One region of the Pseudobacillus badius genome, then DNA from elsewhere that is predicted to be linked to it. Evidence: riboswitches for the same ligand, from Rfam matches in the RefSeq annotation. Region 1 holds a riboswitch; each other region holds the start of a gene.
What was found. A riboswitch is a leader RNA that binds a small molecule or an ion and turns the genes downstream of it on or off. The one in region 1 is predicted to bind thiamine pyrophosphate.
Positions count from the first base shown of each region.

Region 2: linked by a shared signal. The riboswitch ahead of B1A98_RS02785 (thiazole synthase) and the one ahead of thiT (energy-coupled thiamine transporter ThiT) in region 1 are both predicted to bind thiamine pyrophosphate.
Region 3: linked by a shared signal. The riboswitch ahead of thiC (phosphomethylpyrimidine synthase ThiC) and the one ahead of thiT (energy-coupled thiamine transporter ThiT) in region 1 are both predicted to bind thiamine pyrophosphate.

Region 1 is NZ_MWMM01000004.1:160,883-170,748, forward strand. Features, by position in the region: gene B1A98_RS09800 (ABC transporter ATP-binding protein) at 1-336, shown strand, start outside; gene B1A98_RS09805 (ABC transporter permease/substrate-binding protein) at 329-1,846, shown strand; gene B1A98_RS09810 (branched-chain amino acid aminotransferase) at 2,002-3,093, shown strand; gene B1A98_RS09815 (GNAT family N-acetyltransferase) at 3,262-3,819, shown strand; gene B1A98_RS09825 (DUF3243 domain-containing protein) at 4,444-4,785, opposite strand; gene B1A98_RS09830 (L,D-transpeptidase family protein) at 4,853-5,347, opposite strand; TPP riboswitch at 5,509-5,610, shown strand; gene thiT (energy-coupled thiamine transporter ThiT) at 5,681-6,247, shown strand; gene B1A98_RS09840 (dynamin family protein) at 6,381-9,866, shown strand, end outside.
Region 2 is NZ_MWMM01000001.1:576,925-586,790, forward strand. Features, by position in the region: gene parE (DNA topoisomerase IV subunit B) at 1-1,261, shown strand, start outside; gene parC (DNA topoisomerase IV subunit A) at 1,266-3,695, shown strand; gene B1A98_RS02770 (alanine/glycine:cation symporter family protein) at 3,865-5,292, shown strand; gene B1A98_RS02775 (HEAT repeat domain-containing protein) at 5,496-6,551, shown strand; gene B1A98_RS02780 (glycosyltransferase family 2 protein) at 6,548-7,972, shown strand; TPP riboswitch at 8,057-8,157, shown strand; gene B1A98_RS02785 (thiazole synthase) at 8,370-9,134, shown strand; gene thiH (2-iminoacetate synthase ThiH) at 9,150-9,866, shown strand, end outside.
Region 3 is NZ_MWMM01000012.1:42,965-52,830, reverse strand. Features, by position in the region: gene thiC (phosphomethylpyrimidine synthase ThiC) at 1-1,748, opposite strand, end outside; TPP riboswitch at 1,896-2,010, opposite strand; gene B1A98_RS15770 (polysaccharide deacetylase family protein) at 2,083-3,228, opposite strand; gene B1A98_RS15765 (potassium/proton antiporter) at 3,498-4,955, opposite strand; partial or broken gene B1A98_RS15760 (KGG domain-containing protein) at 5,218-5,430, shown strand; gene gsiB (glucose starvation-inducible protein GsiB) at 5,527-5,928, shown strand; gene B1A98_RS15750 (sodium:solute symporter family protein) at 5,982-7,562, opposite strand; gene B1A98_RS20980 (symporter small accessory protein) at 7,568-7,681, opposite strand; gene B1A98_RS15745 (5-carboxymethyl-2-hydroxymuconate Delta-isomerase) at 7,822-8,223, opposite strand; gene B1A98_RS15740 (fumarylacetoacetate hydrolase family protein) at 8,242-9,036, opposite strand; gene B1A98_RS15735 (fumarylacetoacetate hydrolase family protein) at 9,033-9,821, opposite strand.

The DNA.
Region 1 (9,866 bases):
GACGGCCAAATTGTTCAGCTCGATACTCCTGAAAACATGTTCCACGCGCCTGCGAATGATTTTGTGAAGCAATTTATCGGCACCGCCCGACCGGCAATCCAGGAAACCTTCACAGCAGGCCAAGCCCTTGTGAAACAGCCCGTCCCGATTACAGCCAATCAGCCGGGCATCCGGACAATTTCCGCTGAATTGCCGCTAGAAGCAGCGATTGAACAGCTGATGCAAGAGGAGCAAATTCAAGTAGAACAAGAAGGCCAAATCATCGGGATCATTACAAGACAATCTGCTTTAGCTTATGTGTCGGCCATGTTGAAGGAGAGAAGAGCCCGTGGATAAATTTGTCAGTGTATTTAATGATCGAAAGACAGATGTGCTGCAATCACTGCTTGAGCATGTGCAAATTTCTTTCATCTCCTTGTTTTTTGCCGTCATCATTGCGATTCCTTTAGGGATTTACTTAACCCGGCACAAGAAGGCAGCCGAGAGTATTATCGGCGTGACAGCTGTGTTGCAGACGATTCCGTCGCTGGCCTTACTGGGGTTGATGATTCCATTTTTTGGCATAGGACGTGTTCCCGCCATTATCGCTCTCGTTGTGTATGCTCTTCTTCCAATTTTGCGTAATACATATACAGGAATTACCGGAGTCGATCCATCACTGCTTGAAGCGTCCAGAGCCTTGGGCATGAAAAGCTACCAGCAATTAATCAAGGTAGAGCTTCCGCTCGCTATGCCGGTGATCATGGCGGGGATTCGGACCGCGATGGTATTGATTGTTGGAACGGCGACTCTCGCAGCTTTGATCGGAGCAGGGGGCCTTGGCGATATCATTTTGCTTGGCATCGACCGCAACAATACCTCTTTAATTATTTTAGGAGCGGTCCCGGCAGCATTGCTCGCTATCTTTTTTGATATGGTGCTCAAAGCCGCTGAGAATGTCTCATTTAAACGTTCCTTAACGATCACAGGGATCGCAGTTGTGGCAGCCTGCGCGATTCTGCTTGCCCCGTCGCTGATGAAATCAAAAGAAGAAACAGTCGTGATTGCCGGGAAGCTTGGCAGTGAACCGGAAATATTAATGAACATGTATAAACTGCTGATCGAGCAAGACACCGACCTGGAGGTGGAATTAAAGCCGGGGCTTGGAAAAACCTCTTTTGTGTTTAATGCTTTGCGCGCAAAAGAGATTGATATTTACCCGGAATTCACTGGAACGGTGATCGCTGAATTTTTAAAAGAGGAGGCAAAAAGCACCGATCAAAAAGCTGTGTATAAGCAAGCGCAATCCGGCTTGCTGAAAAAATATGATATGGCGCTGCTTCGTCCGATGGCTTACAACAATACGTATGCCTTAGCTGTTCCCGAACAAACGGCGAAAGACCTTCAATTAAACACGATATCCGATTTAAAAAAAGCAGAAGGGCAAATGAAAGCCGGCTTTACATTGGAATTTGCCGATCGTGAAGATGGCTATCGCGGCATTCAAAAAAAGTACAACCTGCGCTTTCCGTCCGTCCAAACGATGGAGCCTAAGCTGCGCTATCAAGCGATTAAATCAGGCGATATTAATTTAATAGATGCCTACTCCACGGACAGTGAATTACAGCAGTTCCGTTTAACGGTGCTAGAAGACGATCTTGAAATGTTTCCTCCATATCAAGGGGCTCCACTGCTAAGGAAGGAAACACTGAAAAAGCATCCGGAACTCGAAAAAACGTTAAACAAGCTTGCCGGCAAAGTGACAGATGACCAAATGCGGAAGATGAACTACGAAGTGAATGTGAACGACCAGAAGCCGGAAGAAGTGGCACGGGTCTTTTTAGAGGCGGAAGGGCTTTTGAATTAGAAAAAATTGGTTGGACAAAGAATTGAAAATGTTTTACAATAATTTTGCAATAAACTATTGTTAAAAGATTCTAAAAAATTGTACAATGTTTTGTATACTATTATTTTATCACTTTACTTTCAATAAATTCATCTACAGCAAGGAGACAGTGCGACATGAAAGAACAGACTATCCAACTCAACCTAAGTCCTGAAAAAAAATCGAAACCGCAAGCAGAAGAGCTTGGCTTCGGGAAAATATTCACGGACCACATGTTTATTATGGATTACACGGAAGGGCAGGGCTGGCATGATCCTCGGATCGTTCCTTATGAGCCGCTTTCATTGGACCCGGCCTGCATGGTCTTTCATTACGGCCAAACTGTGTTTGAAGGATTAAAGGCCTATTTAACAGAAGATGATCGGGTGTTGTTATTCCGACCAAAGAAAAACTTTGAGCGCTTAAACCGTTCCAACGAGCGTCTGTGCATCCCTCCGGTGGATGAAGAGTTTGCTTTGGAAGCGCTGAAACAATTAATTGCAGTTGAGAAAGAATGGATTCCAAAAGCGGAAGGCACATCGCTTTACATTCGTCCATTTATCATTTCGACAGAGCCTTTCCTTGGGGTAGCGCCATCCAGCCAATACAAGTTCATCATTATCTTGTCGCCGGTAGGTGCTTATTACAAAGAAGGCATTCATCCAGTTAAAATTTTGGTCGAAAACCAATTTGTCCGGGCGGTAGCTGGCGGAACAGGTGAAGCAAAAACAGCAGGAAACTATGCGTCCAGCTTAAAAGCGCAAGAAGTCGCCGATCGCCAAGGATACACACAAGTCTTATGGCTGGACGGCTTGGAAAAGAAGTACATTGAAGAGGTCGGCAGCATGAACGTCTTCTTTAAAATCAACGGGGAAATCGTCACTCCTGCTCTGAACGGCAGTATTTTAGAGGGCGTAACGAGAAACTCTGTGATCGAGCTGTTAAAATCTTGGAATCTGCCGGTGATTGAACGCCGTGTAGCAATGGAAGAAATTTACGAAGCCTATAAAGCCGGACAGCTGGAAGAAGCATTTGGCACAGGAACGGCGGCCGTCATTTCTCCAATCGGCGAGCTATTCTGGAATGATGAAAAAATGAGCATCAACGGCGGAGTTACAGGACCGGTTGCTAAAAAGCTTTACAGCTCCATTACGAACATTCAAAGCGGTAAAGAGCCTGATTCATTTAACTGGACTGTAGAAGTTGACCAATATGCAGAAGCAAAATAAAAAACGCTTTTTCATCGGCTGATTTCATTGATAAGCAGCTAACTATCGTTTAGAACAGGGAGAAGCTAGTCGCCATGCGATCAGCTTCTCTTTTTTCATCCCTTCACAGGAGTGGCCTGTAGTTTATTAATTTTAGAGCATAAATACGTATAGAGGAGAGGGTAGGCCATGTTTGTACATAAAATCGATGAAAATTTATCCTTGAAGTTAATTGAGTGGAATGATGCTGAAAGAATTTTTGAACTAACGGACCAATCGAGAAGCTATTTAAGAGAATGGCTGCCCTGGGTAGACGGGACAACTAAAGTAGAAGATTCACAAGAATTTATCAAAATTTGTTTGAAAGGCTATGCTGAAAATAAGAGCATGAATACGGTAATTGTATTTGATGGAGAAATCGTCGGCGTTGCCGGTTTTAACAGCATCAATTGGTCAAATAAAACCGTTCAAATAGGCTATTGGCTCGCAGAAGGATATCAAGGAAAGGGAATTATGACAAAGACTGCTAAGGCGCTGACTGACTATGCTTTCAGCCGCCTGCATTTAAATAAAGTGGAGATACGGGCTGCTGTGGGGAATCAAAAAAGCAGAAGCGTTCCTGCAAGGCTGGGGTTTGTAGAAGAGGGCATCATCAGACAGGCAGAATGGTTATATGATCATTATACAGATCACGTGGTCTACGGGATTTTAGCAAATGAATGGAAAGAAAAGCAAGGCAAGCAATAACGTATAAGAGAGATGGCCAGCCAAACAAGCACCTGTATGAACAGGTGCTTCAGACTGCAGACAAATTCAATGAAAATGGAGGTTTGTCTACAGTCTTTTTTATTTTCTTGCGGAGGGGTCTGTTGCTTTCCATTCCAGGCGCTTCGCTTTCCGCGGGGCGAGCGGCGAGCCTCCCCGGCGTCAAAGCGTCTGCGGGATCTCACCTGTCCCGCCGATCCCGCAGGAGTCTTTGCGCTTTCCATTCCAATCAACAGCGCGGACAAAGTTAGTATATCCGTATAACAATGCCTGTTTGAAAATAAATCGATCAAATGCTTGAGGTGAGGAAGAAGCTTTCGAAACATCATCCCAGCCAACGGGATAAAATAGAAGGGGTTACTATAGATCAGCTTGTACCAGGGAAGCATCTGTTTGTTAAAATGGAGGCAGCGGCTGATTTTTCTTTTATTTATGACCGGGCGGGAGAATTGTACTAGGAAGCAGGCTGCCTAAGCATCGACTTGGAGTGGTCTATCTTTCTACTGAATGACTTGAAAATCACCTAACAAACGAAAAGAGGTTCGGAATGAGATCATTCCGAACCTCTTTTGCCGTAGAATAGATACCCGATTTTTCTGTCATCCTTTATTCCTCATCGACAAATTTCACGAGCATATGAGCAAGCTGATGCTGCTGCTCCTTCGTGCCGACCTTCCACAGCTCTTGAAGCAATTTTTCTTCTCTGTTTTTCGGCTCAGCATGTTCAGCAAGATACCCGGCAATTTTTTCTGCCGCAACCGCCAGCTCTTCCTCATTTAAACCGATTTTTTCAGCTAGTTCTATTCTTTTCTTCAGATAAGCTTTGAAGGAATGGAAATTTTCAAGAATGCTATCCATTCTTTCAGGGCTGATCCGTTCAAGGGCATCATCCACTTTATTTGGCTGCAGTTCTCCATCTTTGTGAATTGCGTGATTTTTCTCTGTCATCCGTCATTCCTCCTTTACTGTTTCGTTATGCCCCCCTTTATCCATTTTCAAACATCAGACGGATGATTTACGGCCGGATCTGTACAGGCGTGCCGAGCGGAACGATTCGAGCCAGTTCTTCTACATCACGGTTGTACATGCGAATGCAGCCTTTGGAAACAAATTTTCCGATCGAGGAAGGATTATTCGTTCCATGAATGCCATAGGATTTTTTGGATAAGCTCATCCACATCGTTCCAAATGGGCCGCCCGGATTCGGCGCTTTATTAATAATGACAAAATCTCCTGTCGGGGTTTTGGTCAGCATCTTGCCTACCCCCACGGGATAGACCTTTTGAACAGTTCCGTGATGCAGTAAGGTTAATTGCCGCTGCGACAGGGAAACGCGGATCGAATAAGGAAGAGAAGCGGGCGGGGGAAGACCGGGAATGCGAATGATTTGCCCGGGTGCTAAAGAATAAGAGCTCATTCCAGGGTTAGCCGCAAGCAGCCGAGCGACAGAAATCCGGTAATCAGCGGCAATTGAAGCCAGCGTTTCCCCGCGTTCAACAACGTGATTCATAGCCTCACCTAATTTTGTCTATATTTTTGTGGTTCTTTACTGTTCATTTACGTATATGACCGGAGGGGAGCAGATAGACGCAAATAAAAGCTTCTTTGACGATATGACGATATTTGGCTGATATTTCATTTTTGATGCACTTGTGCTATAGTAAGAGCATAGAAGTCCACTAGGGGTGTCGTTAGACTGAGAGAGGAGCCGTCCTCAACTCTATGAACCTGATCTGGTTAGTACCAGCGTAGGGAACGTGTGACAGATGCAGCCAACATTCCTTTACACGGAAGAGCCTGTTGTATCCGTACACCCCTCTGGATAATAGAAGGGGGCTTTTTTATGGAAAGAAACAAATTGATAACGATGATCGAAATTGCCATTATGGCGGGACTATCGTTTATATTAAGCAAGGTAGAATTCGGCGCTCTGTGGGCATTTGGCGGATCGATTTCACTTATCATGGTGCCAATCTTTGTAATGGCCTTTCGCCGCGGCTGGCAGGCCGGCTTGGTTACAGGGCTATTAGCCGGGATCATCAGCTTGCTGACAGGCGGCTATGTCGTCCATCCGGTCCAGCTTGTGTTGGATTATCCTCTCGCTTACGCGGTGCTTGGAATCGGAGGGCTTGCAGTTTTTCATAAGCCGATTACAACAGGAAGGATTTTCACCGGCTTATTGCTGGGAACGTCCCTGCGTCTCGTTTGCCATTTTATGTCCGGCATCATCTGGTTCGGCAGCGCTGCACCAAAGGAAATGCCAGTCGCTGTATATTCTTTCTTGTATAACATTTCCTATTTGCTTCCGGAAATGTTAATCACAGCAGCGGTATTAGTATTTTTGAAAAAGACCGCGCCGAGCTTTTACAAACAATCTGCTTCTATTGGAAGCAGCTCGGCCAGTTATTAATAAATGACGGCAGACAGAAGCTGACTAGCGCAGCTTCTGTTTTTTTTTTGCGAAAAAAGGACACAAGCTGAAATTGTTTATTGATTCCGGTACAATAAGAATAACAGGATTGAACGCAGAGAGGAGGGGACTTATGCTGACTGACCAATTGAAAAAATGGCTTGCTAACCAAAGGCCTACCCGCGCGTTGCTGCTGCCAAAACTAAAGGAACTTCACCATTTATTTTCCGAGTATAACGATCAGACGAATGCTCATGCCTGTGCTGAACTCATAGAAAAGTTAGAAAATATAGAGTACATTATTGCTTTTTACGGCCACTTTTCTGCCGGAAAATCCTCCATGATTAATGAGCTGCTAGGAGAAAATTTGCTCCCGTCGAGCCCAATTCCTACAAGCGCTAATATTGTCAAAGTGAAAGAAGGAGAGCCTTGCGCCAAGGTTTTCTTTAAAGACGGAAGCAGCCAGAGGTTCCCTTATCCTTATGATATCAATGAAATTCAGGCCTATTGTGTGAATGGGAATGCCGTTGAAGAAGTAGACATTTCCCAGCGTACAGGCCAGCTTCCAGAAGGGGTAGCCGTTTTTGACACCCCGGGCATTGATTCAACGGATGACGCCCACAGGGTTAGCGCATTGTCGAAATTACACTTGGCTGATCTTGTTTTTTATATGATGGATTATAACCACGTGCAATCGCCGGCCAATTTTGAATTTAACCGATATTTGGCAGAAAGAGGAAAAGAAAACTATTTCATTATTAACCAAATCGATAAACACATCGCCAGTGAGCTGTCTTTTTCCCAGTTCTCAAGCCGCATTCACAAGTCATTCGCTGAGCATAAGCTTTCGTATAACGGATTGTATTTCACATCCTTAAAGGAGGAGAACCATCCTTATAATCAGATCCATGAATTGAAGGATTTCTTATCTGGAAAGATGGCTGACCGCCGGCAGCAGCTTCCAGTTCATGTTCTGCAGGAAGCACTGATGGCAGCGATGGATTTTTTCGATAAACAACGGGAAAAAAGCAGGGAAGAGCTTGATCAGTATGATGAGCAGCTGGCGGGAGTTTCTTCTTTTCAGCAGCTTCAAGACGAGCTGCGGGAATGGAATGAACGGAAAGAAGCCATAGAGAAACGCGATCATCTTTTTATTCCTCTCTTTGATCAAACGCTGGCGAAGGTTTTTTACAATGCCAAGCTGCTTGACTATTATGCCCGGATTTTCGTGCGGCAATTTTTAGAATCCCGGGAACTTTCCTTTCAGGTACGCGGCTTATTTTCACGCAAGAAAACCAAAAAAGAAAAAGAGCTTCGCCTGCAGCAGCTGTTTCAAACGTTAAATGAAAATAGAGTTTCCTATATTGATATCCCCTTAAAGGAGGACCTCATTCAGCTGTTAAGCTCATTTGATGTGCTGACGGAGGAGCTGCGGGAGCAAATCCGCCGATGTGAGGTTGACTTTTCTCCCGAGCTGCTTGTGAAGCTTGTAAAAAGCGGAGCGATGCTTACTGATGATTATGTGTTGAATTATGCCAAAGACATCGCAAATGAGCTGAGAAGCTTATATCGACAAGCGTTCGCCGGGATCATTGAACCGCTGGAAGCGCAGGCGAAGGAAAATAACCGCAGCAAACGGATTTTGCTTGCCCAAGAGGAGAAAGACATTCACCAAAGAATAGCTGCTTGGGAAAAACGGGAGCAGTTAAAAGCGCAAGAAAAAGAGTTGTACAACAGGCTGCTTTCCACACTGGCGGTGCGCGGAACGGAAAAAGCGGAGAAAAAACCATTTCAGGCGTTTAAGAAAGCGGGACAATTACAAGGGGCAAAACGAAAGCAAGCGGTCTCTATCGGTGAAGTAGCCAGGGAATGGCTGAGCCGGTCGGAGGAGGTTTCTCTTGTCTATGGCGGCTTGGAAAAACAGATAGAAGAGCTTAAAAGAAAAGCCCGCTTGCTGCTCAAGGCCGGCCATATGGAGCAAAGGATCAATAAGCTGAATGAGCGGATTGCCAGGCTTGAGAAGAACGAATATACGATCGCTTTATTTGGAGCTTTCAGTGCCGGCAAGTCATCATTTGCCAATGCCTTGCTAGGTGAACGGGTGCTTCCTGTGTCGCCCAATCCCACCACAGCAGCCATCAATGAAATCCGCGCGCCCGATAAAGAACATCCTCACGAAACTGTCACGCTCTTGTTCAAAACAGAGGAACAGCTCCTCAAGGATATTAATCAGGCGCTGGAATTGAGCGGAAAAACGGTTGGGAGCTTGGAGAGCCTGGAGCTGCTTTTGCGGGAGCATGACGAATGGGCGGAGAACAAGAGGCAAGGAAATGGGGAAAACGAAGAACAAGAACCGGAAGAAGACTTCAGTCCGCTTGCTGCATTGCCGCTGGAACAATTTTCATTCCTGCGCGCCGCTCTTTCCGGCTATAAGGAGATCCAGCCGCTGCTCGGGCAGCTAGTAGAAAAAAACGCTGATACGTATACCGAGTTTGTCAGTGTGGAAGAAAAAGCGTGCTTTGTTGAGCGGATCATATTGTATTATGCTTCACCGCTGACAGAGCAAGGAATGGTGCTTGTTGATACGCCCGGTGCGGGTTCCATGAATGCCCGTCATACTGAAATGGCCTTCAACTATATAACGAGCGCTGATTCGATCGTATTTGTTACTTATTACAATCATGCCTTTTCGCGAGCCGATCAAGTCTTTTTGACTCAGCTTGGACAGGTCAAAGAGTTTATTGGCAAAGATAAGCTGTTTTTTATTGTTAACGCAGCTGATCTTGCCACAGAGAAAAGTGACTTGAAGGATGTGCTTTGTCATATTGAGCAAAACTTATTGCACTGCGGGCTTGAACAAGCACGCATTTATCCGGTATCGAGCCATCTCGCTTTATTGGCAAAAAAAGAAGCGGCTCACTCTTTAACATCAGACGAAAAACAGCGGTACCAATCTTTATTGGCACTTTCAGAAGCAGAACGTCTTCCAAAGGAAGAGGTGCTGGAACTGTCAGGGTTCTCTTTATTCGAGCAGCATTTTTATCCTTTCACCAAACAAGCTCTGGCTGCTGCTGTTTTGCATCAGGCAGAAGCAGATGCCAATCAAGGCATCCTTGAATTAAAACGGCGGATTAAGCTTGCTGAAACGGATGAAGTGATCAAGCAAGAACGGCGCCGTGAGCTGTCCCGTCAATTATCTGCCGCGCTGTCTTACTTAGAAGGCCGGCTCGTCACGGCAGAATATGAAGCCTTCCATCAAGAAATCAAAGAACTGTTATTCTATGCCAGACAACGCTTGTTTTATCGTTATAACGATGAATTTAAGGCCATTTTCAGCCCGGCTGCTTTTGATTCCTTTGATGATATGCGCACGGCGCTGCACCGGATGACCAATGAAGTAATCCGATTTGTTGCTGCTGAAATGGCTCGTGAAATGAGGACGACAGCTTTTCGCTTGCAGGCCTTTATGCAAAAAGGCAGCCGCCGGTTTTACCGCTCGCTTGAAAAAGAAACAGGAGCCTTCTTGCCAGGGGTGTACTTGAAAGAAACAAAGGCCGAGACAGCTCAAGGTATCTCTTTTGAGCCCGAGTTGCATGAGGTGCATTCCGGCTTGTTCGCT
Region 2 (9,866 bases), on a different contig from region 1:
TACATTGCACCCGGTTGTTTCCTTTGCAGGAGATCAAAACGGCATTGAAGTAGACTTTGCTTTCCAATTTAATGACGGCTACTCTGAAACGATCCTGTCTTTTGTAAATAATGTCCGCACAAAAGACGGCGGCACTCATGAAGCAGGCGCCCGCACAGCGATGACAAGAGTATTCAATGAATATGCCCGCAAAGTAAGCCTGCTTAAGGAGAAAGAAAAAAACTTAGAGGGCTCCGATATCCGTGAAGGCTTAGCGGCCGTTGTTTCCGTGCGTATTCCGGAAGAGCTGCTGCAGTTTGAAGGTCAGACAAAAGGAAAGCTAGGGACGAGCGAAGCCCGCTCCGCAGTAGACAGTGTAGTTTCTTCACAGCTCTCTTACTTTCTTGAGGAAAATCCAGAAACAAGCTCTCTGCTAATTAAAAAAGCTATCAAGGCCGCCCAGGCAAGAGAAGCGGCAAGAAAGGCCCGTGAAGATGCCCGCAGCGGAAAAAAACGCAAGCGCAATGAAGGCGTTCTGTCCGGGAAATTGACTCCTGCCCAGTCACGCAATCCGCAAAAAAATGAGTTGTATTTAGTGGAGGGGGACTCAGCCGGAGGATCGGCTAAGCAAGGGCGCGACCGTCGCTTTCAAGCCGTTCTTCCGCTGCGCGGAAAAGTTATTAACACCGAGAAAGCCAAGCTGGCCGACATTTTCAAAAATGAAGAAATCAATACGATTATCCATGCGATCGGAGCAGGGGTAGGACCGGATTTTAACGTGGAGGATGCCAATTATGATAAGGTAATTATCATGACGGACGCAGATACCGACGGCGCCCACATTCAAGTGCTGCTGCTGACCTTCTTCTACCGTTACATGAAGCCGCTGATTGAAGCGGGGAAAGTATACATTGCACTGCCGCCGCTTTATAAAGTGAGCAAGGGAAGCGGCAAGAAAGAAAAGGTGGAGTATGCCTGGACCGATGAAGAGTTGGCGGAAACGATGAAGAAAGTCGGAAAGGGATGCATGCTCCAGCGTTACAAAGGGCTCGGGGAAATGAATGCAGACCAGCTGTGGGAAACGACCATGAACCCGGAAACAAGAACGTTGATCCGTGTGCTGATTGACGATGCTGCCCGCGCCGAACGTCGTGTTGCGACGCTAATGGGGGACAAAGTAGAGCCGCGCCGGAAATGGATCGAGTCAAATGTTGCTTTCGGACTGGAAGAAGACAGCAATATTTTAGATAATGAGAATCTTTCAGTCGGCAAGGAGGAGTAAGTAGATGCAAAAAGAAGTATTTCAGGATTTACCGCTTGAAGAGGTGCTTGGAGACCGTTTTGGGCGTTACAGTAAATATATTATTCAAGAGCGGGCGCTTCCCGATGCCCGTGATGGCTTGAAGCCTGTACAGCGCCGGATTTTATATGCGATGCATACAGAGGGGAACACCCACGAAAAAGGCTTTCGTAAATCCGCGAAAACAGTGGGGAACGTCATCGGGAACTTTCACCCGCACGGCGATACGTCTGTGTATGACGCGATGGTGCGGATGAGCCAGGAATGGAAGCTTCGGCAGCTGCTCGTTGAGATGCATGGAAATAACGGTTCCGTGGACGGCGATCCGCCGGCTGCCATGCGTTACACGGAAGCAAGGCTTTCTGCTATTTCCGGCGAATTATTGAAAGATATTGATAAGCGCACAGTGGATTTTATTCCGAACTTTGATGATACGACAGAGGAGCCGACCGTTTTGCCGGCGCGCTTCCCTAACTTATTAGTCAATGGTTCTACCGGGATATCCGCCGGATATGCAACTGAAATTCCGCCGCACCAGCTCGGCGAAGTGATTGATGCAGCGATTATGAGAATGGAGCACCCTGGCTGCACGGTCGAGGAGCTGATGACGGTGATCAAAGGGCCTGATTTTCCGACCGGCGGCATTATTCAAGGAATTGAAGGAATTGAGAAAGCGTACAAAACAGGAAAAGGCAAAATCATTGTACGCGGAAAAGCCGAGATTGAAGATATTCGCGGCGGAAAAAAACAAATCGTCATCACCGAAATTCCTTATGATGTCAATAAAGCAAACCTGGTGAAAAAAATAGACGATTTCCGTCTGGACCGCAAAGTAGAAGGGATAGCCGAAGTAAGGGATGAAACAGACCGCACAGGGCTCCGCATCGTCATTGAGCTGAAAAAAGATGGTGACGCCCAAGGCATTTTAAATTATTTATACAAAGCCAGCGACTTGCAAATCAGTTATAACTTTAATATGGTGGCCATCCATAATCAGCGTCCAGTGCTGATGGGACTGCCTGAACTGCTTGATGCGTACATAAGCCACCAAAAAGAAGTGGTTACAAAGCGTTCTGAATATGAATTGGCGAAGGCGCGGGCCCGCCAGCATATTGTAGACGGCTTGATTAAGGCTTTATCCATCCTAGATGAAGTGATTGCGGCCATTCGGGCATCGAAGGACAAGCGCGATGCCAAGAATAATTTGATGGCAGCCTTTGAGTTTACAGAGGCGCAGGCAGAAGCGATTGTCAGCTTGCAGTTATACCGGCTGACGAATACAGATATCACTGCCCTCCAAAAGGAAGCCGAAGAATTGTTGGCAGAAATCGAGCAGCTCACCGCTATTCTGGCAAGTGAGAAAAAGCTGACAGGTGTCATTAAAAAAGAACTGAAAGATGTGCGAAAGAAATATAACGACACGCGGCGGACCGTGATCGAAGAGCAAATTGAAGAAATCAAAGTGAACCTTGAAGTGCTTATTCCGAATGAAGAGGTCATTGTTACAGTGACAAAAGACGGCTATATTAAACGGACCAGTCTGCGTTCCTATTCGGCATCCGGCGGGAAAGATTTGGCGATGAAGGAGACGGATCGTCTGCTCTTTAAGGAAGAGGTTCATACAACCGATGTTTTGCTTGTCTTTACGAGCAAGGGAAGCTATTTATACTTGCCGGTCCATGAACTGCCTGATATTCGTTGGAAAGATCTGGGGCAACATGTGGCGAGCCTTGTTGCTCTTGAAAAAGATGAATCGATTATAAGTGTTTTTGCTGTGAAAGATTTTCAAGCCCCTCTGTATTTATTGTTTGTGACGAAAAACGGCATGGTAAAGCGAACCGAGCTGGCTGCTTATAAAGTGCAGCGCTACTCGAGGCCGTTAACCGCCATTAAGCTAAAAGGCGATGATGAGGTGATTGACGTACACCTCACCACCGGCAGCAAGCAGGTGTTCTTGGCGACTTATTTCGGTTACGGGCTTTTGTTTGCCGAGGAGGAGGCGAGCCTTGTTGGCCCGCGTGCAGCGGGAGTCAAAGGAATCAACTTAAAAGAGAACGACACTGTAGTCAGCGCGGAGGTATGGGAAGCGAACGAAGAACGGGATTTGCTGCTCGTCACTCAGCGGGGCGCTGTTAAGAAAATGAGCTCAAGAGAGTTTGAACCGCTTTCACGCGCTTCGAGAGGCGTGGTAATGCTTCGGGAGTTAAAAGGGAATCCGCATCGTGTGGCGGGACTGAAATTGATAGAACAAGAAGCACAGTTTGTGTTGCAAACAGAAAAGGGCCTATCCGACCCATTTGATTTCTCCCCTCTAAAGAAAAGTGACCGCTATTCGAACGGCTCATTCGTTTTAGATGAGAATGAGAGCGGAAAAGTCATAGCTGTTTGGAAAAAGATCGAATCAGAGGAATCCTGACAAGGGGCGGCTCATCAGTCGATTTTTCGGCTGTGTGCCGCTCCTTGTGCCCGTTCCTGCTAAAAAAGAAGAGCGGAATGATCATTATGCCGGTTGATTGGATAGCTATCTTTTGATAGATTGAAATAGATTAACTTTTACCATTTCACTTTAAGAAGGGATGCGTTTTATGGATTGGATGGAAATGATTGATCATTACATACTGAAAATAAATGACTTTTTGTATACGAATGTAATGATCGCTTTATTAATTGGACTGGGTCTACTCTTTTCATTCGGAACCAGGTTTGTGCAATTTCGTTTATTTGGGGAAATGTTTCGGGTGATCTTTGAAAAGTCGACCATCTCCACTAAAGGAAAGGCAGGAATTTCTTCGTTCCAGGCGTTTACCGTCAGTGCGGCTTCCAGAATCGGCACCGGCAACCTTGCTGGTGTAGCGACAGCGATTGCAGCCGGCGGACCAGGTGCTGTTTTCTGGATGTGGCTGATTGCTTTTATCGGTGCGGCCTCCAGTTTTGTAGAAAGCACACTCGCCCAGATTTATAAAGTAAAGGATGAAACTGGCTTTCGCGGCGGCCCGGCTTACTACATGGAAAGAGGCTTGAATAAAAGATGGATGGGGATTATTTTTGCCATTACAATTACTTTTTGCTTTGGCCTCGTCTTCAATTCTGTTCAGTCTAACACCATTTCAATCGCAATGAATGAAAGCTTTCATGTTTCAAAGCCTGTTGTCGGTGTAGTTCTATGTATATTGACAGCGTTAATTATTTTTGGGGGGCTTAAACGCATCGCTCACGTGACACAAGTGCTTGTCCCTGTTATGGCTATTATCTACATTCTTGTCGCTCTTGTTGTGTTAATTATGAATATTACTGAAATTCCGGCAATGTTTATGCTTATCATCAAAAATGCCTTCGGTATAGAAGAGGCATTGGGCGGGACGCTTGGTGCGGCTGTGATGAACGGAATTAAACGCGGTTTATTCTCTAATGAAGCAGGGATGGGTTCTGCTCCTAACGCTGCCGCTGCCGCTGCTGTCAGCCATCCTGTCAAACAAGGTCTGATTCAGACGCTTGGCGTGTTTGTTGATACGATTGTCGTGTGTTCAGCTACTGCTTTTATTATTTTACTGTCAGGCGAATATTTAAGGGAAGACGCTTCTTCTATTAACCTAACACAGTCTGCTCTTTCCGTGCATATCGGTGATTGGGCATCTATCTTCTTAGCGGTTGCTATTTTCCTTTTTGCTTTCAGCTCTGTGATTGGAAACTATTATTACGGGGAGACGAATATTGAGTTTATTAAAAACTCTCCCGCTGCCTTGTTTGTGTATCGTTTAGCTGTACTCGGCATGGTGTACTTTGGCTCAGTTGCCAAAATCAGCCTTGTTTGGGATATGGCCGATCTTTTCATGGCGATTATGGCGCTGATCAACTTAGTGGCCATTACCATGCTTTATAAAATTGCTGTGGCTGCTTTAAAAGATTATCAGCAGCAGCGAAAAGCCGGCAAAGAACCGGTGTTTTATGCTGATTCCATCGAAGGAGTCGGTACGGCGGATTGCTGGGAACGGAAACCGCAGGAAGAAAAATAAGCATAGGGCAGCTTCGGCTGCCCTATGCTTATTTGCATGCAGGATGAATAGAACAAGACATTCGCTTCTATAGACATCTATTTTTATTTTGACAACTTTGGTAGAATCGAAGAGGCACGGCCAGTTTATCGTTTTTTATTCGTGGAATAAAGGAAGTAGAAGGAATTGAGCTGCCAAGCAAATGGTAAAGCGGGTGAAAAAATGTGAGCGATACGATGAAAGTCATTATATATATCAATTTGATCCTCCTGGGCATTCTGCTTTTCTTGCTCGTTTTTCTGATTGTTCAAAAAGTGATAACAAATAAAAGAACAGAGAGAGTGGAACAAATAAAAGATTACTTGCGTCCGGATTTATTTGCTTATTTGTTAGGAACGGAAGAGGAGATCCATAACAGATGGCTAAATAATGATCCATTGAGCATTCAGGCATTAGAAGAATTGCTGGAGGAGGCTGCAAGTATCCTAAAGGGAGAAATGGTAGGAGAGACGATTACACTTCTTGCTGAGGAGTGGCTGAAAGAGGAGTATCATCGGCGGCTGGCGAAAGGAAGGTGGAGCACACGAATGAATGTGCTTTATCGCATTGAAAATTTTTATATGTCTTCCTTTTCGCATCATTTGTGGCTGGCGCTTGCCGAAAACGCTCTGCGAACAGAGGCAGAACGGACAGAAGCGATCCGTGTGTTGGCTTCCTTGCAATCGAACGCGCTGGCCAGGGATTTAATCAGCCTGGATCCTCCGCTTTCGAAAGCTGTTTACAAGGATGTATTAAGAAGATTTAACGATACATATGACGCAGGGTTTATCCAGAATTATGAGAAGCTGAACAATGTGTTTAAGCAGGCAATCATTGAGTGGGTAGCAGAAACACAGGAGTACAGCTATCTTCCTTTTGTAGTAGAACAGCTGAAGCAGCCGCATTTAGAGCTAAGAATTGCTGCCTTAAAAGTGCTTTATTTGTTCGGGTACACGGCTGATTCAGCAGATGTGTATCCATTCAGCTATTCTCAGCACTGGCAGGAGAGAATGATGTTCGCCAAGCTGGCAGGCGCAGCGAAAAAAGACGGTTTTCTGCCTCAGCTTACGAAGTTGATTGCAGATGAAAACTGGTTTGTCCGCAATGCGGCAGGGGAAGCGCTGCAGCAATATGCAAACGGCACACTGATTTTGCAGCATATTATTGAAACCCATCATGACCGATATGCAAAGGATATGGCTGCCCAGTGGCTTGAGAGTGAAGGAGTGAGAATAGGATGACTCAATTCATTAGCAATCTGTTCACCTTTTTGCCGTGGTTATTTATTTTCTACACCTCCTTTGTCATTTTGTTTTATCTCGTCATTTTATTTATTTCAGCCAGGCAGCTGCGGAGCGAATATGGATTTAATTCAAAAGAGGCAGAAGAAGATTTGCTGGATTCTTTTGATACAAAACCGGTCTCGATTCTTGTGCCTGCCTATAATGAAGAGGCAGGGATTTATAACAGTGTCCGCTCTCTTTTAAGTATTTACTATCCGGAATATGAAGTGATTGTTATCAATGACGGTTCGACAGACAAAACAGCCGAAACGATGATTGAGGCCTTTCAAATGGTAAAAATAAATTTTGTTGTACGTACGAGAATACCTGTTGCTGAAATTAATGGCATCTACCGGTCAACGATTTATGAAAATGTATACATGATTGACAAGAAAAATGGCGGAAAAGCCGATGCCTTGAACGCTGGAATAAACTTATCCCATTACCCGTACATTTGTTCACTCGACGGAGATTCTGTATTAGAGAGAAATGCCTTTTTGAAAGTGATCAAGCCGGTTCTTGATTCAGACGGAGAGGTGATTGCAGTCGGCGGCAGCGTGCGGATTGCGAATGGCTGTCATATTGAAGGCGGGGAAGTGATGACGGTCGGTTTATCTAAAAAACCGTTGGTGGTTATGCAAGTGATCGAGTATTTGCGCGCATTTTTAATCGGCCGGATTGGCTTAAGCCGTCATAACCTGTTGCTGATTATTTCCGGTGCTTTCGGTGTGTTTGAGAAAGAGTCAGTGACCAGAATCGGCGGGTACCGCACGGATACAGTCGGAGAAGATATGGATCTGGTTGTCCGCCTGCACCGGATGATTAAAGATAGAGGATTAAAGAAAAAGATATTGTATGTTCCTGATCCTGTTTGCTGGACAGAAGCGCCAGAGTCCGCCCTTTATTTGCGCAGACAGCGCCAGCGCTGGCACCGCGGACTTTGCGAAGTGATTTGGAATAACAAGGATATGCTGTTTAATCCTAAATATGGCCTGGTTGGTGTGCTATCGATGGCTTATTTCTTTTTGATTGAGCTGATGGGTGTCTTTGTCGAATTGCTTGGTTACTTGCTTATTCTGTTCGGTTTGCTGTTTTCGTTTATCAGTGTTGAAATCACCGTCCTGATTGCCTCTTTGTCGTTCTTATACGGATCGGTGTTATCGATGGGCGGAGTGCTCTTAGAGGAATGGAGCTTGAGAAAATATCCGAAGCCGCGAGACATCGTCAGACTGTTTTTCTTTGCACTTTCTGAAACGTTTTGGTATCGGCCGCTCATGATTAAATGGCGGCTGGAAGGCTTTTTTCAGTTTTTAGCCGGCAAGAAGGATTGGGGAGAAATGAAGCGGATTGGCGTAGGGGCGAAGACCGAAGCGAAATAAAGCAAAAAAGCGGAATTCTTTTTTTGAAAAAGTGGTTAACAATTTAGAATATTAGGAGTATACTAGAGGAAACTGAATATAGAAAAAGTAAGCTAGGGGTGCCTTTACGGCTGAGAGGATGCATGCATCCAACTCTTGAACCTGATTTGGTTAGTACCAACGGAGGGAAGCTGTCTTTATTTACGTGTCTTTATTTATGATGCATAAAGAAAAGCCTGCCGTTGTGGCAGGCTTTTTTTGTTGTACGGCTCTGTTAAAGAATATCGTTGGTTTGTCTATCGGTTTCACTGCAGGCGGACACTTTCCGTGGAAGTCGCCGCTTTTGCCCTTTTAGGTGAACAATTAACCAATCAATCGTCGATAATGGCAGAGCCTATTGCAAAAAGGAGGATGTTAAATGGATGAATTAATTATTGGTCAAAAAAAGTTGTCAAGCCGGCTGTTTACAGGAACGGGGAAGTTTGCCGATCACTCTGTTATGAAACAAGCCTTTAGTGCCTCAGGCTCGCAAGTGGTAACTGTAGCAGTAAGAAGAGTGGATTTAGAGGCAGGCCATGAAAATATTTTAGCAGATATCCCAGAGAATATGACGATTATGCCCAATACATCCGGGGCAAGAAATGCGGAGGAAGCTGTCCGTATTGCAAGGCTGGCAAGGGCCGCCGGGATGGGAGATTGGATTAAGATCGAAGTTATTTCTGATCAGAAATATTTGCTTCCTGACAATGAAGAAACGATCCGGGCGACCGCAATATTGGCTAATGAAGGCTTTGTTGTTCTTCCTTACATGAATCCAGACCTAATGGCAGCCAAAAAGCTGGCTGATGCCGGGGCTGCGGCCATCATGCCGCTTGGTTCCCCGATCGGATCAAACCGGGGCATCCGCATGAAAGAGATGATCCGCATACTTATCGAAGAAAAAACACTGCCGATCATCGTGGATGCCGGAATCGGCAAGCCGTCAGAAGCGGCTGAAGCAATGGAGATGGGAGCGGATGCGGTTCTCGTAAATACGGCTATTGCTACAGCAGACGACCCTGTGCGGATGGCAGAGGCATTCAGTTTAGCTGTAGCAGCCGGCAGAAAGGCTTATCTTGCAGGGCTCGGACCGGTGTCGCAACGGGCAGCTGCTTCATCTCCGCTCACTGGGTTTTTACGGTAAAAAGGAGGAGTTTCTATGAGCTTTTATGACAGATACAACAAAATCAAGCATCATCCCTATGAGGAAATCCTTGCTGCTATGACGGTTCAAGATGTAGACAAGGCACTGAATCAAGCGGAACCGGACGAATATGACTTACTGGCGCTCCTTTCCCCGGCTGCTGCAGAGCGGCTGGAGGATATGGCCCAGAAAGCTCGAAAGCTGACCATTCAGAATTTCGGAAAAGTGATTTCCTTGTATGCGCCGCTTTATTTAACGGATTACTGTGTAAACAAGTGTGCATATTGCAGTTTCAGTTTTGACAATGACTTTCCGAGAAGAAAATTAACCGCTTTGGAGATCAGTCAAGAAGCAAAAGCGTTGAAAGACATGGGGATTCAGCATGTCATCCTGCTGACGGGGGAATCGCGCATTCATTCATCCGTTGCCTATCTTACAGAAAGCGCCCGTATCTTAAGAAAATATGCCTCCTCGATTTCCATTGAAGTACAGCCCCTTGATGCCGAGGAATACCGCCAGTTGTTCCAGGCGGGAGTGGATGGGCTTACTGTCTATCAAGAAGTATATAATGAAGAAATTTATAAGGAGATTCATATAAAAGGTCCAAAAAGAAACTATCGTTACCGCCTGGATGCACCAGAGCGGGGATGCCAGGCCGGCATGAGATCGGTAAACATTGGAGCGCTGCTCGGAATGGATAACTGGCGGAAGGAAGTGTTTTTCACTGCTCTG
Region 3 (9,866 bases), on a different contig from region 1:
TCTGCTTTTTCTTCCATTCCCTTTCTGATTGCTTCGTTTGTATCCAGTTTGTTTTCTTTTGCATAGTTACGGATATCTTGAGAAATTCTCATGCTGCAAAATTTCGGACCGCACATGGAACAGAAATGGGCCGTTTTTGCCCCTTCGGCAGGCAACGTCTCATCATGATATTCCAGCGCGCGTTCAGGATCGAGCGATAAGTTAAATTGGTCTTTCCAGCGAAATTCAAATCGCGCTTTTGACAGGGCGTCATCCCTTTTATGAGCCCCGGGGTGCCCTTTAGCCAGGTCGGCGGCGTGGGCCGCAATTTTATAAGTCACCACACCTGTGCGCACATCATCCCGATTAGGCAAGCCTAAATGCTCTTTCGGTGTGACATAACAGAGCATTGCCGTGCCGTACCAGCCAATCATCGCTGCTCCGATAGCTGAAGTAATATGATCATAGCCCGGAGCAATATCGGTTGTCAGCGGGCCGAGCGTATAAAATGGCGCCTCTTGGCAAACCTCCAGCTGCTTATCCATATTTTCTTTAATCAGGTGCATCGGCACATGGCCAGGACCTTCTACCATCACTTGAACATCATGCTCCCAAGCGATCTTCGTCAGCTCTCCAAGTGTTTCTAATTCAGCAAACTGCGCTTCATCGTTTGCATCGGCAATCGACCCAGGGCGCAATCCATCTCCAAGGGAAAAGGAAATATCATACGCTTTCATAATTTCACAAATTTCTTCAAAGTGAGTATACAAAAAGTTTTCTTGATGATGATATAAACACCATTGCGCCATAATCGAACCGCCGCGGGAAACGATCCCTGTCATACGCTTGGCCGTCAGCGGCACATATCGAAGAAGAACACCCGCATGAATCGTAAAATAATCTACCCCTTGTTCTGCCTGCTCAATCAAAGTATCGCGATACACTTCCCAGGTAAGATCTTCCGCTATACCATTTACCTTTTCCAACGCTTGATAAATAGGAACTGTCCCAACCGGAACCGGTGAATTGCGGATAATCCACTCGCGTGTCGTATGGATGTTCTTGCCCGTGGATAAATCCATGATGGTATCCGCTCCCCAGCGGGTCGCCCAGGTCATCTTTTCCACTTCTTCCTCAATGGAAGAGGAAACGGCAGAGTTGCCGATATTCGCATTGATTTTGACGTGAAAGTTGCGGCCGATAATCATTGGCTCGATTTCGGGATGATTAATATTAGCCGGAATAATCGCTCGTCCTCTTGCTACTTCTTCACGGACAAATTCAGGAGACATGTTTTCCCTCAGAGCGATAAACTCCATTTCTGGAGTGATAATGCCCTTTTTGGCATAATGAAGCTGTGTAACATTTTTCCCCTTTTTCGCCCGCAGCGGCTGACGCTCTAGTCCCGGGAAAACTTGATGGTTTGCTCGGGGGTCGTTTTCATCTTTGTAGCCATTGTCCTCAGGTTTTATTTCTCTCCCTTTATAGCTTTCTGTATCGCTGCGCTCCTTTATCCATGGACTGCGAATAGCCGGCAGCCCCTTTGTACTATCTATCACATAAGTCGGATCAGTATATGGACCGCTCGTATCATATACCCGCACTGGCGGATTCTCCTCTTCACCGAATGTGCCTGCCGTCGGACTTAATTGAATTTCCCGCATCGGCACCTTTATATCTGGCCGCGTCCCTTTCACATATACTTTTTTACTTCCTGAAAAACTAGACATAATGGACATGTTTTTTTCGTTCAATGAAAATGTGGACATAAAAAAAACTCTCCTTTTCAGCGTATTCAGCGGTTCAGGACGAGATTTAGGGCATAACCATGCGGAAAAGCTGGCAGATACATCAAAAAAAGCCGGTTTCCAACAATGGATGGACCCGGCTAATATGTATGCAGAAGCAGTCATGATCAATAATTGTTCTAACTTCCCCACGCTGGTATGAACCAGATCAGGTCCCAAGAGTCAAGAAACTTCAACGCGTTTCTTTCTCAGCCCAGCTCATTGGACTCCCCTAGTTATAACTATTCAATTTGTTTCCATTATACATGAAACTGTCTAAAAAAGTAAAGGTGTTTTCAGAAAATTCCTTTTTATCTTATAATCGTTTGTCGTTCCAGAAGTTTTGGACAACATGAGCGGATGGATCATACGTCTGTAAGCGATAGCCTTCCTTCGTTAAAAGTTGGAGAATCTGCGGAAGCAGTTCAGCTGTAATTTTTTTCTCATGCAACAAAATGACAACGTGCTGATCGCCTCTTTTCTTTTGCATCTTAATTCCTGCTTGAATGTTTTGCAAAATGCGCGCTTTTGAACTGGTGTTATATTTCCAGTCTTCGCTGTCTATATCCCAATCCCAAAGGCGATAGCCTTTTTTGGACATGGCATCACGAAATGGCTGTTTTAAATAAGGAGAGCTGCCAAACGGAGCACGAACCAATACGGAGGACCGGCCAGTGACGCTTTTCAGTGTGCGATTCGTCTTTTCCATTTCATTCATAAAGCTTTGCGGTGAATGATAGAGCGTATTCACCTTGTGCGTAACACTGTGAAGAGCAAGATAGTGTCCTTCAGCAGCCGCCCTCTTTGCCGCAGCCTGGTATCTGTGAATATTCGGCTCTATATAGAAAAACGTCGCTTTCACCCGATGAGAAGCAAGTATATTTAAAATACTGGCTGATTGCTGGCTTGGCCCGTCGTCAAAAGTCACATAGGCAATTGGCCCCTTAGCCGGCTGCGGGCTGTTCAAACGATCAAAAAATGATTGATTTGCCTTTAAGAATTCCTCGTTAGACAACTTGGCTCCGGCTTTTGTATAAAGGCGCACCGTGTGATTCTTACTTAAGTAGTCTGCTTGGAATCCAAACTGCTGGGCAATCCAGCGAATACCAATGTAAAATTGCCCGTTTTCTTTGTGTATAACCGCCGAGCCGGCAGGCTTCCCGTTCAACGATGCTTCCTTCGTTTTTATGTTCACTGTCAGCTGCTGGCCGTTCTTTTCAAATATGTACACTTCATCAGTCTTCTGGACCGTTTGTTTGATATACAAGTAGCGTGCCAGCTTTTCAGCTGGAGCCACTGCCTGATTGTCAATAATAAACGCCTCTCCCGTAGTAAACGGCAGCATTTTGTCATGAAGTCCGATATAAATATTCTTTTTTCCGGCTGCATACGCCTTTTCCCCTCCGCCTGCCACAAGCAACAGCAATACAAAACTGCACATGATCATTAATTTGTTTCTCATCTTTTCATCCCTTTTCTCCCTGCTAATCTTTCTTTCTATTTTTCTCCAATATAATACAGTATTTTTTCTTTTATTACAAATAGATTAAAAATATTACTTTCCATATCAAAAAAATCCCTTTCTTAGCCATCATCATTTTTCGGATGCTCTAAAACCAGGAACAGCCATTAAATTTTATGCAGCCAAATGCTCTTTATCCCTTTTTTCTGTACAGAGGGAGCTGCGATAAAAAAAGGACAGCACACCACGTGTGCTGTCCTTTTTTCTTCCTATGAATCGCCGCCTTTTTTCATAAGGGTTTCCTTCAATTCCTTCTTTTTATCTTTCTTTACTAATACATAGAGCACATCTTCTGGGAGAAGCCTCGTTGCTCCCTCCGGAGTAATAAGCCTCTCCCCTCTCACCACCGCGGTAATCAATGTCTTCGGCGGCAAGCGGACTTCATGAATTTGTTTATTCGCTGCCGGTGATTCTTCAAGGATGCGCATTTCTACCATTTCGCTGTTTGCCTTACCAATAGAAATTAATTCCAAGCTGTGGGAGGATTGCGCCTTTTTTCCCGTTCCGGTTACGTTAAACAGTTCTGCTGCTTTAGAAATTGTCGTTCCTTGAATAACGGTGGACAGCAGAACAACGAAAAAGACAACATTAAACATCAGCTGGCCATGCTCCAGTCCTTCTACCAGCGGGTATGTGCCAAGGATGATCGGCACCGCTCCTTTTAAGCCAGCCCATGAAATGAAGAGCTTTTCTTTTATATTGATGTTCGAAAAAAACAAGCTGACAAATACACCAATAGGCCGGGCAATAAGCATTAAAAAAACAGCCAAGGCAATTCCCTGCCAAGCAACATGGAGCAATTCGCCCGGAAAAACAAGAAGGCCTAAAATCATAAACATGACCATTTGCATCATCCATGCCAGTCCCTCATTAAACCCAAGAATAGAATGGCGATAGGTTAGGTCGGCATTTCCAATAATGATCGCCATTACATATACCGCCAAAAACCCGCTCGCATTCATAATCGTGACTGTACTAAAAGCAAAGATCGCTAAAGCAATAGATAGAACCGGATAAAGCCCGGAGGAGTCGAGGTTAATTTTATTAATGATCCAAATAGAGAGGATACCGAACATAATTCCTAGAATCAGTCCAACTCCCATTTGCCAAAAAAAGCTGAAAACGAGGTGAAGAGGTTCAAATGAGGGTGATTGAATCACTTGAATTAAACTAATGGTTAAAAAGATAGCCATCGGATCGTTGGAAGCTGACTCAGCTTCAAGCACGGTTGTCAGCTTTTGTTTCACGTTCTTGTTTCCAAGTACACTGAATACAGCTGCGGCATCCGTCGAACCGACAATTGCCCCGACAAGCAGGCCTTCTGCCCACGTTAAATCAAGAATAAATTTGGCAGCCGCCCCAACTGTGACAGTGGTGACAACGACTCCTATCGTAGCAAGCGACAAGGAGGGTTTATATACCTTCTTCACGCTTTCCCACTTTGTCTGCAGGCCCCCTTCAAATAAAATAATGACTAAGGCAACCGTTGCGAGGAGCTGAGCAAGCCAGGCATTATCAAAAAAGACAAAACGATTTAATATCATGCCGACAACAATAAACAGCACAAGGGACGGCAAACCGAGCCTTGTGGAGAACTTGGCCCCGATGACACCAGCCAGCAAAAGAATAGATACAGCTAAGATAATGTTTTCAATCGTAAAATTCATCGCACTCTCCTTTCAGAAAATAAGGTCTTCTTATTAAATCTTATAACACCCTCTGGATTTTTCCAACGTAAATGACTGCATTCAAAAGATAAAAACATCTTACTCTCCGTTTATTAACTCCTTCCATAACATTTAAAGGAAAAAAATAAATTATGAAAAAAGTAGGAGTTTTTAATTTATATATATTTATGTGTTTCCGAACAAATGAAAGAGGCTATATAACAACCGTACACCAAATAATCCATTGAAGGAGATGAGAGAAATGGCAGAAAACAATAACAACAATCGCGAGAATAAAATGAGCTTAGAAGAAGCTGGACGCAAAGGCGGAGAAACGACTGCCCGCAATCACGATAAGGAATTTTACCAAGAAATCGGCAAAAAGGGCGGCGAAGCCACCGCTGAAAAACATGGGAAAGATTTCTATCAGGAGATTGGCGAAAAGGGCGGAAATGCCCGCGCGGAACAAAGAGAATCTAATAAATAATATTTTTAAAATAACGGTTTAAATTATTTAAAAAGAGGAAATAAAAACCATATGGTTCATTAAATTAAAAAGGAGATGTATAAAATGGCAAGAAAAAACAACGAAAACAATGAAAACAAAATGAGCCTAGAGGAAGCTGGACGCAAAGGCGGAGAAACGACTGCCCGCAATCACGATAAGGAATTTTATCAAGAAATCGGACAAAAGGGCGGCGAAGCCACTGCTGAAAACCACGACAAAGACTTCTATCAAGAAATCGGCAAAAAAGGCGGCGAAGCCACTGCTGAAAACCACGACAAAGATTTCTATCAAGAAATCGGACAAAAAGGCGGCGAAGCCACTGCTGAAAACCACGACAAAGACTTCTACCAAGAAATCGGCAAAAAAGGCGGCGAAGCGACCTCCGAAAATCACGATAAAGACTTCTATCAAGAAATTGGTGAAAAAGGCGGAAAGGCTCGCGCAGAACAACGTGACAACGATTAACTGCTGCACACAACAAAACCAGGCCCATTCATTCGGGCCTGGTTTTGTTGTTGCTAGATAATTTGTTCGCGACGTTCTTCCTCTTCCTTCACTGCTTCACTCTTTGTAAATAAGCTCACTACAATAAAGACAATTGCCGACAATGGCAACGCGTAAAATAACGGATCAATATGCGTCATTGGGTACACAAACAACGTGTCTTTTCCGAACAATGCTTTAGAGAGGCCTAGAACGGCCGCCTCCTTTTCATGCAAGAACAGAAAACCAAAAATACTTACGGCAAAACCGACAATCATACTTGCTTTTGCACCTGTGCTTGTTGAGTTTTTCCAGAAGAAGGCGCCAATCATTACCGGCAAAAATCCGGCCGCACATATGCCGAACCAGAAAGCAGTCGCTTGGGCAATGACACCGCCAGGCAATACATAAGATAGCGCAACAGCGGCCACAATGCCGAGAAGCACGCCGATACGGGAAGCATCTATTCCAAATACCGACCGAATGCCGAAGCTTTTTAAGATATCTTGTCCAAAAGCCGAGCCTTGTAAATGAATTAAAGAGCTGATCGTTGAAATCGCCGCTGATAACAAGGTTAAAGTAAATAGATAAACAAACCATTCTGGCATCAAATGATTAATAAAAGCAGGAATCACAAGGTCCACGTTTCCTTTTGCCACCTCTATGGACAGCTTTCCTAGATGTTCTTGAAAGTACAGGTTACTAATTGGTCCCAGCATAAAAGCGGCACCGGTCATAAAGAAAATGAATACCCCGCCGACAATAACAGAGCGGTAAAGCGCTTGATTATTTTTTACTGTCATAAACCGCATTACAAGCTGCGGCTGTGCCAGCACTCCGATTCCCACTCCCATAACAATTGTACTTACTAGTGTCCACCAGATCGGAGACCCTAATTCCGGCATGGAAGTCCAGCCGCGATGGCCCTGCTCGACTAGAGATTGGGGAACCAGATCTTTCATAGCTGTTAATCCAGCATGTCCGTCAATGACACCGCCCACAGCCTTGTATCCCATGAACAAGAAGATGGCCATGCCAATAAACATGACGATCGCTGCAAATGCGTCCGTATACATAACAGCCTTAATTCCCCCGCTTAATACATAAAAACCAACGATGACGGCCAATACTAACAGTGCGATATTATAGTCCATCGAAAGAGTTTCCTGGAGAAACCGGCCTCCGCCCACTAGAACGATACTCGTGTAAGCCGGCATTAATACGAAAATAACAATCCCTGAAAACACAGTAATAAACTTTGATTGATAACGCTTTCCTAAAAGTTCAGCAAAGGTGTAGGCTCCCAGCTGTTCGGAAACCTTTCGGATGCGGGTTCCAAAAAACACAAAGGAGACAAAAACGCCAAAAACAATATTGAGAAAGCAGAGCCATAACAGACCAAAGCCATGTAATGACGCGACACCGCCAAAGCCGATTAAAGAAGACGTGCTTATAAAAGTGGCCCCATAGGAAAGTGCCATAACTGTAGGATTAATTCCCCGTCCGCCTACTAAATAATCAGCTTCGGACCTTGTAGTTTTATAGCCATAATAAGCAAGCGCCGACATAATGCCTAAATAAAGTAAAAGTATTGGAATTAATACAGCAAAATTCACTTAGCTCACTCTCCCTCTCCGCGGTTCCACATAACCACTCCAAAAATAATGCAGCCAACCATCGATAAAATCGTCCCCAGCCATGCAAAAGCAATAATTGGATCTTCCATACCAAACATAGGTCATTTCCCCCTTTTATATAACCTTCCCAAAAGCGAAAAGTACTTGTAACAAAAGCGCCGATTCAAAGCAAGCTCCTGTTACAAGCAGACTTTTATTCTTATCCTTGCTATCCCCTTGCAGAATAAAAAGCGTGATGTTATTTCTCTGTAGCTGTCTTTTTGTAGCGGGCATGAATGTTATTGTGCTTATAAGTTCCAGCCTCGCTAAATTCGATTAATTCCATTGACAGAGCCAGGTAACGATTAGCGAAAAGATCAGCAAAATGGTCTTTCATTACCTGAAACAGCTCATCGCATACCATCTTCTTTACTGATTCCGGCCGGCCCGCTCCAATTTTCAAGACAGCATGGACAAAGGCATCATCCTCTGTGCCGTCGGCGATAACGTAATCATGCAGTTCGATCGCCCGGGAACGAATCCCGCCGATTGGAAATGTTCCATCATAAGAGATAAGCAGCTGATTTACCTTTTTCAGCAAAGCCGGTATCTCAGCCTCTGCTTTAATATTATCTGTATACTCGATAATGAAATGAGGCATAGGCATTTCCCTCCCTTCTCATGTTGTTTGTTTAGACGCTTCTTCTTGCGGCACTGGACCAATGCCAAATAAATCATCGCCTACAATTGTATTGATGAGACGGCCGATGCCTTCAATTTCAGTAATGACTTCATCGCCGACTTTCGTGTCAACGGAGCCTTTTGGTGTACCCGTCAAAATGACATCCCCTTCATTCAGCGTCATAAAGCTGCTCAAGTATTCAATCAGATAAGGAATATCAAATACCATGTCCTTCGTATTGCCTTCCTGGGTCACCTTTCCATTTACATATGTTTTCAGCGACAAATTCATCGGATCAGGGATATCCTTCTTATCAACGAACCAAGGGCCGATTGGTGTACATGTATCCCGATTTTTCACCCGCAAGTTAGGGCGGTAATAGTTCTCCAAATAATCGCGGATAGCATAGTCGTTAGCAATCGTGTAGCCTGATACATACTCGTAGGCCTCTTCCCTTTTTATATTTCGTGCCGGACGGCCAATAACAACGGCCAGCTCACACTCATAATGCATGTATTCCACATCTGCCGGCCGCCGGGTTTGTCCGCGGTGGCCGATAAAAGTATTCGGCCCTTTTAAGAAAACGAGAGGCTCTTCCGGCGCCTTAAAAGACAATTCGGCCGCATGATCTGCGTAATTCAGACCAAGGGCAAAGACTGTCTTCGGCTCAAACGGCGGAAGCCAGACAACGGCTTGTTCTTCTACTATCCGTCCGTCATTAAGCTGCAGCCGCCCATCCTTTTCTACAGCGTCATGAATCGCTCCGGCATAAGCTACTTTCGCTCGTCTCATTGTGACTCCTCCTTTGCTTGCCCCTCAGACAGAACTATATTTTCAAGTGCACCCAATCCTTCAATCTCGATGCGCACTTGATCATCCGCTTTTGCCAGAGGTGCATTCTCAGGAACGCCTGCTAAAAGGACATCTCCTTCGTTTAATGTCATAAAGTCCGTTACCTCTGCCAATAACTTAGCGATTGGCCGAATTAAATTGGCTGTGGTGTTTTCCTGGCGCAGCTCCCCGTTAATATAGACGCGAGTGTATAACTGGTCAGGATCTTGAATCGCTTCCCTCTGTACTATCCAAGGCCCAACCGGACAAAAGCCGTCTCGTGCTTTTTGCCTGATCGCCGGGCGATAGACGCTTTCATGTGGAACACTTACATCGTTGACAATCGTGTAGCCAGCTACATAATCCAATGCGTCCTCTTCCTTTAGCCGCGTGGCTGTCCGGCCGATAACAATGCCAAGCGCTGCTCCGATCTCCAGCGCTTCTACTCCTTCCGGAAGAAGCACCGGCCGGCTGTGGCTATTAATTGTATTTGCAGGCTTGATATAAAGAACAGGTGCTTTCGGCGCTGCTTTATAAGGCGCTTCATGAACTGCTTCTCCGAGTAATTCAAGCGCTCCTTTATAGTTTAATAGCGTTCCGTATATCGTTCCGGACACCGGTGCATCAAACATTAGCTCATTCAAACGGAAGGAACGCCCCGCTTTCTCGATTTTCCCTTCCGCCAGTTTTATATAAATTTCATCCGATTGCAGTTTACCTTGAAATTTTGCCTTTGCTGTTATCATTCATTTCGCACTCCTTTGGCAGTAAATGAGTTCCGGATTTTCTAG